DNA from 2 places in the Psychrobacter sp. YP14 genome. Region 2 is predicted to be linked to the other one. Evidence: riboswitches for the same ligand, from Rfam matches in the RefSeq annotation. Region 2 holds a riboswitch; the other holds the start of a gene.
The links. A riboswitch is a leader RNA that binds a small molecule or an ion and turns the genes downstream of it on or off. The one in region 2 is predicted to bind thiamine pyrophosphate.
Positions count from the first base shown of each region.

Region 1 (4,431 bases), 1.1 Mb from region 2:
GGCTGTACGATATTGCCGGCTGCATTTTTCATGGCAGCATAAGACATGTTGTTTTGCTTAGCGTAAGCATATTCAACATAACCAATTGAGTTTGCCATACGACTGACATTGCTGGCCACGCCCTCATTACCCTTGCCGCCCACACCTGTCGCTGACGTTGGCCACTGCACGGTCTTATCAACACCGATGCTGTCTTTCCATTCAGGTGATACTTTGGCCAGATAGTCTGTAAAGTTAAAAGTAGTCCCTGAACCGTCTGAGCGAAACACTGTAGTAATCGCGGTGTCAGGTAGGGTCAACTCTGGGTTTAAGGCAGCGATTGCAGGATCATTCCACTTGCTGATTTTACCCAAGTAGATATTGGCTAACGTTTCGCCATCTAGCTTTAGTTCGCCAGGCTTGATACCTTCAACGTTGATAACAGGAACCACACCACCAATAACGGTTGGGAATTGGATTAAGCCCTCTTTTTCTAGCTCTTCAGGCGTCATTGGAGCATCAGAGGCACCGAAGTCTACTGTGTTTGAGACGATTTGCTTAATACCGCCTGATGAACCGATAGACTGATAATTCACCTGACCTTTGGTTTCTTTGTTGTAGTCCGCTGACCATTTGATGTAGATAGGCTGCGGGAAAGAAGCACCTGCACCGGTAATATTCATCTCAATGCCTTCAGCTGACTTGAACTCACCCGCTGCAGCAGACGCTGATTCTGAAGTATTTGCTGTGCTGGCTGCTGCCGAGCTAGCCGCTGTCGTATCATCAGCTGTTGCCGCTTCTTTCTTATCACAAGCAGTTAGGGCCAACATGCTGGCAACAGTGACAGCTAATAGTGAATAACGCATGGTCTCTCCTAAAGAGTAAAAAATGTTTTTATATAAAATATAAGAAATACAGAGACTTAATAACGGATAAAGCAAAGCGGCTTGATATAAATCACTGTAATTGACGACGCTTTTGTCGGTCTTGTATTGGATTGAACACATTTTGACGTCTAAATATGACAGTTTGATGAAATGAATATCTTTTGTAAGAAATAGGTAACTTCAAAAAAAGTCGGGTGAATAATGTTACGCAACTGTACTGCGCTGAACATTTGGCTATGACGGTGTTTGAACCTTACTGGCATAGCATAAGACGCTACTCGGTTAAGTATTCCTTACATTATCTTTAACCATTAGAAAGTATCGCTAAACTAATTACCTGTAGAATTAGCCCTCGATGTTTTGGTGCAGACAATTAGGTTTTGATCGCGGTTCACTGCTTTTCACAGTAACGCCAAGATTTTATTGCCATCACAGGTGCCAATCATTTATTCCATTACAGGTCCAATTTATGAAAAAGCTTTTTATGCCAGTTACCCTTCTATTAACCTTATTACTGAGTGCGCCTGCCAATGCTGGCCTTGCCTCTTGGTATGGTCCCGGGTTTCATGGAAAAAGAACCGCTTCCGGTGCTATTTATAATATGTACGCCATGACAGCCGCCCACAAATCATTGCCTTTTGGTTCAAAAGTAAAAGTTACTAACCTTAAAAATAACAAATCGGTGGTGGTAAAAATAACTGACCGTGGTCCTTTTGCGCCCGGCCGTATTATCGATTTGTCCAAGAAGGCCAACCAATCGCTAAATTGCAATCTTTGTAAAGTAACCGTTGAAGTATTAAGCAAGGGTGATGGCAAGTACCGCAAACAATAACTTTGTAAAACCGCAGCGCCCTAGAAAAAATTAAAATAATATTGAGGACTGTTATTGCTCTAAAAGTTTGATAAGATAGCCCTTGATAAAACCATTAAGACTCGGGGTGCAGACCTTGCGTTATCTGATAGCCGCTGAAATGCGATTATAGACAACCACGCGTTTGCTGAGACATCACCCGTTGAACCTGATGCGGTTAATACCGCCGTAGGAAAGTCATTGCAACTCCCCTATACCTTATTTTTATCACAAAAAACACAACGCTTATTACTATGACAGCCCTTGAGGGTTGTGAATTAATGCGTGCTCTGCGCTTAAGATAAATCAGTTTGGATGTATCTTATCTCAGGTTACTCTAAGCGTTATGAGTCAATGTGTTTGTGTTAAAAAAGAGGGATTCGCTTTGTTAAGCGGCAGAATCTGCACTCACTGAGTCTTTATTTTTACTACCGGTTTTTAGCCTTTTACCCTAAAAGCCTCTATGGCACCTTGCCATTAACAAAAAATAAGGACATTTCTATGAGTAATGAACAACACACCATTAAGACGCCAGCGCACCGTAATGTAAAGGATGAGCGCTTCGATGAAGAGGCTCGCGACTTAACCCGCAGCCTGCCGGCGTCAAGAAAAATATATATCGAGGGCTCTCGTCCTGATATTCAAGTGCCGATGCGTGAAATAACTTTAACCGATACGCCCACTGGCGGCTTTGGCCTAGAAAATGGAGAAAAGAACCCGCCTTTTTATGTCTATGACACTTCAGGCGTCTATACTGACCCGAGTGTCGATATTGACCTCACCAAAGGCTTACCAAAGCTACGTGAAAAATGGATTGAAGAGCGTGGCGATACCGAAGTTTTAGACGGATTATCAAGTAACTACGGTCAAGAGCGTGCACGTGATATTAAAACCGCCAACATCCGTTTTGCTCACATCGACAAACCACGACGTGCCAAAGCAGGCAAAAATGTTACTCAGATGCATTATGCGCGCCAAGGTATTATCACGCCTGAGATGGAATACATCGCCATCCGTGAGACCCAAAAGCAGCATGAATTAACCGATATGCGCCAACATGCCGGCGAGACCTTTGGCGCTAATACCCCCAAAATCATCACCCCTGAGTTCGTGCGTGATGAAGTGGCAGCAGGCCGTGCCATCATCCCGAACAACATCAACCACCCTGAATCTGAGCCAATGATTATTGGCCGTAACTTCTTAGTGAAAATTAACGCCAATATCGGTAACTCAGCGCTGGGCTCAAGCATTGATGAGGAAGTATCCAAGATGACCTGGGCTACCCGCTGGGGCGCCGACACCATCATGGATTTATCGACCGGTAAGAATATTCATGAAACTCGTGAATGGATTATCCGCAACTCGCCTGTACCCATTGGCACTGTCCCTATTTATCAAGCGTTAGAGAAAGTTGATGGCGTCGCTGAAGACTTAACGTGGGAGATTTTCCGTGACACGCTGATTGAGCAAGCTGAACAAGGTGTGGACTACTTCACCATTCATGCCGGCGTGCTACTGCGCTACGTGCCTTTAACCGCAAAACGTCTTACAGGTATCGTCTCTCGTGGTGGCTCTATCATGGCACAGTGGTGCTTAGCGCATCACAAAGAAAGCTTCTTATACACCCATTTTGAAGACATCTGCGAAATCATGAAGCAGTATGACGTGGCCTTTAGCTTAGGCGATGGCCTACGTCCGGGCTGTTTGCAAGACGCCAATGATGAGGCGCAGTTTGGTGAGCTCAAAACCTTAGGTGAGCTGACTCAAGTGGCATGGAAGCACGATGTACAGGTGATGATTGAAGGCCCAGGTCACGTGGCGATGAACCGCATTAAAGAGAACATGGATTTGCAGCTTGAGATGTGTTCTGACGCACCTTTTTATACCCTTGGTCCATTAACCACAGACATCGCGCCAGGCTATGATCACATTACCAGTGCTATTGGCGCCGCTATGATTGGCTGGTTTGGCACGGCAATGCTGTGTTATGTGACCCCAAAAGAGCATTTAGGTCTGCCTAATAAAAAAGACGTGAAAGATGGCATCATCACTTACAAAATCGCCGCTCACGCCGCTGACCTAGCCAAAGGCCACCCTGGCGCTCAGGCACGTGATAATGCGTTATCGAAAGCCCGCTTTGAGTTCCGCTGGGATGATCAGTTTAATCTAGCGTTAGACCCAGACACAGCTCGTGAATATCATGATGAAACGCTGCCTAAAGATGCACACAAATCGGCCCACTTCTGCTCTATGTGTGGTCCAAAGTTTTGCTCAATGAAAATCACCCAAAATGTGCGTGAGTATGCCGCAGGCCTGCCTACCGGCTCTGAGGTCACCCCAAGTAGTGGCGAATTATCTGATGAGGTGCATCTTATCAAAGAAGTAGACACTGAGCTTGTTGGTCAAGTCGGTGAAGCCAGTTTTGAAGAGGTACAAAAGGGCATGGCTCAGATGACAGAGAAGTATAATAGCGAGGGACGCCAGCTTTATAAGGAGGTTTAGTTTAATTACAAAGACTTAGAGCTACATTTAGTTTTATGGTAGCTAGAAAGTTAAATAAAAATTAAATAAATAGTGTTGCTATTCTGAAAAAAAGCGTATTATTTCAGAATAACAACACTTTTTTATACTTTGTTGTTAATTTTTTGTTTTTCTAAGCTATTTCTCTACTTTAGGTCTTATCGTATGAACCATGTATACCGAGTTGTCTTCAAT
Region 1 covers NZ_CP029789.1:2,666,649-2,671,079, forward strand. Annotated here, with positions in the region: gene pstS (phosphate ABC transporter substrate-binding protein PstS) at 1-845, opposite strand, end outside; gene DLE54_RS10975 (septal ring lytic transglycosylase RlpA family protein) at 1,336-1,698, shown strand; TPP riboswitch at 1,791-1,929, shown strand; gene thiC (phosphomethylpyrimidine synthase ThiC) at 2,218-4,218, shown strand; gene DLE54_RS12030 (autotransporter domain-containing protein) at 4,402-4,431, shown strand, end outside.
Region 1: another riboswitch for thiamine pyrophosphate. It lies ahead of thiC (phosphomethylpyrimidine synthase ThiC); the one in region 2 lies ahead of thiM (hydroxyethylthiazole kinase).

Region 2 (4,431 bases):
TTTGTTCAACATTAATATACTGGCTTGATAACGTACCACCTTATGTTTTTTTTAATTGCTAATCGACAGCTTCGGTTAGCAATTTTTGTTATAAGTCGTCTTTTTTTAGCTCAGCGCTGAAAATAGAAGGTCGACACACAACTTAACCTAAGCCTGACACCAACAGCACCCTCTTAGTGATGAGTGCTGGGGTGTTTTTTGTTTATTAATTTATTCATCCATATATGTATATGAGGAAGATGATATGCAACGTTACCCAATGACTCCGCAAGGACATGCTGCGTTAGAAGCCGAGCTTAAGCAACTCAAAAGCGTAGATCGTCCGCGCATCACGGCTGCGATTGCTGAAGCCCGCGAACATGGCGACTTAAAAGAAAATGCAGAATACCACGCCGCCCGTGAGCAACAAGGTTTTTGTGAAGCCCGTATTCGTGACATTGAAGCCAAACTCTCTGGCGCTCAAGTTATTGATCCGGCTACCTTACCACGTGAGGGCCGCGTCGTATTTGGTGTGACTGTGGTTATCGAAAACCTAGACACTGAAGAGCAAAAGCGCTATCAGATTGTGGGCGATGATGAGGCAGACTTTAAGAACAACAAAATCTCCGTCAACTCCCCTATTGCTCGAGGTTTAATCGGTAAATCAGAGGGTGATGAGGCACGTATTGAGACCCCAAGCGGCCTGGTAGAATTTGAAATTATCGAAGTTATTTATCAGTAAAGCTTAACCAATAAATTTTAATTTATTGCGTCCTTTATTTAGCTAGAGTTCAATATTTTTACTATTCATAGATCAAAAAATGGTCTATTATCTATAAAGTTGAACTCTAGCGTCACTTGCAAATCCCCTTTGCTTAATGTTAAGTTACAAAAATATAACATTGGCAAATCTAAATGTGACACTTCGTGTGTATCTTTACCTCCTATGGTTTTATAGCCAATGTTAACAATTTAGGTAAGTATTTTTTATTTAACCCATTTTTATTTAAGCTATTTAATTAAGTAGTATTTTTATAGTAAATGCATAATCTTTTGAGTTTCCATTACTTAAGATAAATGCTTACGAGGCAATTATGAAGAAATTCACATCAGCTCTATGTGCGCTAGCATGCATGGTAGGAGCCACTAATCTGGCTCACGCTACGGATTCTAAGCAAACTATCAGCGTTAAAAGCCCAAGCGATATCGACAGTGTACTCAACGAGTTAGCACGCAAAAAAAGCCAACCCACCTCTTTATTACAAACCTCCTTTGAGCCCTCCTCTTTAGCTGCCAGCAGCTCATTGATGGATGCCAAAGGTAGTAAAGTTAGCCAAGATAACGATGATGTGTTATCTCATTTAACGTTAGTAGCCTCAAATGCTGTTAACAAATTCAAACAAAGTGGTCGTGCCTCTTGGTACGGTGGCAAGTTCCATGGCAGAAAGACTGCCAGTGGTGAGCGCTTTGATATGAACTCATTAACCGCAGCACACCCCTCTTTGCCTTTTAATACTTACTTACGTGTCACCAACAAAGGTAACGGTAAGAGCGTGGTAGTCAAAGTGAATGACCGTGGTCCTTACCATGGTAACCGTGTGTTGGATTTATCTTATGCTGCTGCTAAGCAGATCGGTTTGGTAAGCCGTGGTATTGCCAATGTGACCATTGAAAGAGTGGGTTCACCTTAATCCTGCTAATCTTAGTAAGCTGCTGGTTTTTAAAAGTACAGTTGCTAAATCAAGTCAGGGTGATAAATTTACGCTTGTCGATAAGCGGCCTGGTGGGCTAAAACCAGGATCAAAAGAAGATCTGCACCGTAAACGGCAGGTCTTTTTTTTATGCCCAATTTTTGAGTCGGCAACTTCAAAGCTCTAAGTTTAAAAAAGCTGAGCAAGATAGGCCGCTCAAACCCTTGTGAAAAAAAGCCATCTTAGCTATGATAAACAGCTGTTTTATTTGTTTTTAAGTTATCACAGGGGCGCCCTTGGGCTGAGATGCACCCTTTGAACCTGATCCAGATTATACTGGCGTAGGGAGTGTATAGCGATAACGGCATCTTCGGGTAAGGGTTGATTGTTAACTTGCCACCTTTATCATAAGCGTGCCGTCATGCTGTGTGTTTCTAAACGCCCTCTTATCCTATTCGGAGGGAAGATGCAGTTACCATTCATCGAGTCTTGTTTTCACGCCTTTAAAGACCAATCTGCTTTGGTCCATAACCTCACCAATGATGTTGCCCATAATACGGTTGCCAATGTGCTTTTGGCCTGTCGCGCCTCGCCTGCTATGGTACATGACATTCAAGAAGCCCCTGACTTTGTGTGCTTATCTGATGCCCTAGCCATTAACATCGGTACGCTGACCCAAACTCGTCTAAACAGCATGCTGGCCACGGCCGAGATGGCACACAGCAAAGGCATTCCTTGGGTGCTAGACCCAGTCGCTGTGGGTGCCACTGCATTTCGGCAACAAGCTTGCCGGCAGCTACTGTCACTACAGCCTGATGTCATTCGCGGCAATGCTTCAGAAATATTGGCTCTGGCGGGTATGAGTAGTCAAAGCAGGGGCACCGATAGCGGCGATAGCGTGGCGGCAGCCCATGCAGCAGCTGAAGCCTTGACCCAATATGCCAAGGTAGTGGTGGTTACCGGAGAGATTGACTGGGTGACCGATGGCATGAACCGCTGGGCTATTAATCATGGCCATCCTATGATGACTCAAGTCACCGCAATTGGCTGTGCCTTAACGGCGCTCATAGCCGGCTTTGTAGGCGCCAATAAGAAGACTATGGCACAAGCGGCTGTCACCGCCTTATGTTATTACGGACAGGCCGCTGAGCACGCCATGCAGATTGCTCAAGGGCCTGGCAGCTTTTATATCCACTTCCTCGATAGTTTGTATGCCCTACAGGCAACCGATGTCTCTCAACAAGCACGAGTAACGCTTTATGAATAAACATAATAAATCTGCCGATGCCTTATCGCTATATTTGGTCACCGATAGCGCTCTATGCGCTGATAAGGGACTGATTGAGACGGTGCTTGCTGCCATCGATGGCGGCGTGACCCTAGTGCAGTTGCGTGACAAACACGCCAGCGATGAGGCCTTGTATACCACAGCCTGTGAGCTTAAAGAGGCCATTGCTGGTCGTGTTCCTTTGGTTATCAATGACAAAGTGCAGATTGCACATAAAGCCAAACTCGATGGTGCTCATATCGGTCAAGGTGACTTGAGTGTTGAACAGGCCCGAAATATTTTAGGCCATGATGCTTGGCTGGGGCTGTCTATTAATACTTTAGCGCAGTTACAGCAGACGCACCACCATCACCTTGATCTGCTCGATTATGTCGGACTAGGCCCTGTATTCGCTACCGCTACCAAACAAGATCATGCCAAGCCTATAGGCTTAGAGGGATTGAGCACTTTATCCAAGGCCAGCGTATTGCCCACAGTGGCCATTGGCGGCATTAACCATGCTAATGCCAGACAAGTGTACCAAACAGGCTGTCATGGGATCGCTGTAGTCTCTGCGATTTGTGCAGCCGATGATCCAAAGCAAGCAGCTGAGCTGCTGATAGCACAGCGATAACATAAGATAGGCTATCAATAACCATCCTAATTTTTAAGGAGCGTAGCGGTGATTAAAAATGTATTAACTATTGCTGGTACAGACTGTACAGGCGGCGCCGGTATTCAAGCCGACATTAAGGCCATTAGTGCCAATGGTAGCTATGCGATGAGTGTCATCACCGCTGTGGTGGCACAAAACACCCAAGGTGTGCAGCAAATTCAGATGATGCCAACTGACTTAATTCGTGCTCAATTAGATTCTGTATTTAGCGATGTACAGGTCGATGCGGTAAAAATTGGAATGTTAGGTACCGCTGAGGTCATCCGCTGTGTGGCAGAAGCGCTTCAGACTTACCAACCCACCAAGGTAGTACTAGACCCGGTCATGGTTGCTAAAAGCGGCGATAGACTGCTGGACAGTGATGCGGTGGCGGCCTTGCGTGAGCTATTATTGCCCCAAGTGGGGCTGATTACCCCCAACCTGCCAGAAGCCGCTGATTTACTGGGTGAAGCTGAGGCCACCACCCGAGAACAGATGCTCGAGCAGGCAGAGCGTTTAGGGGTCGCCACCTTTTTAAAAGGCGGTCACCTGCTTAATCAGCCAGACTCTCCAGATCTGTTATGGGTAGAGGGTCAAAGTCAGTGGCTGGAGGCGGCGCGTATCGCTACTAAAAACAGCCACGGCACTGGCTGCACCCTATCTGCCGCCATCGCGACTTTTTGGAGTCAAGGCGACAGCTTAAGCCTAGCTTGTGCTAAGGCCAAAGCTTATCTGACGGGTGCTCTAGCGCATGCAGATGAGCTTAATGTCGGTCATGGCCATGGTCCGGTGCATCATTTTTACGCGTATTATGAGCGCTAATTTAAAACACTCAGCGC
Region 2 covers NZ_CP029789.1:961,175-965,605, reverse strand. Annotated here, with positions in the region: gene greA (transcription elongation factor GreA) at 245-721, shown strand; gene DLE54_RS04175 (septal ring lytic transglycosylase RlpA family protein) at 1,074-1,670, shown strand; TPP riboswitch at 1,947-2,035, shown strand; gene thiM (hydroxyethylthiazole kinase) at 2,137-2,937, shown strand; gene thiE (thiamine phosphate synthase) at 2,930-3,571, shown strand; gene thiD (bifunctional hydroxymethylpyrimidine kinase/phosphomethylpyrimidine kinase) at 3,620-4,414, shown strand.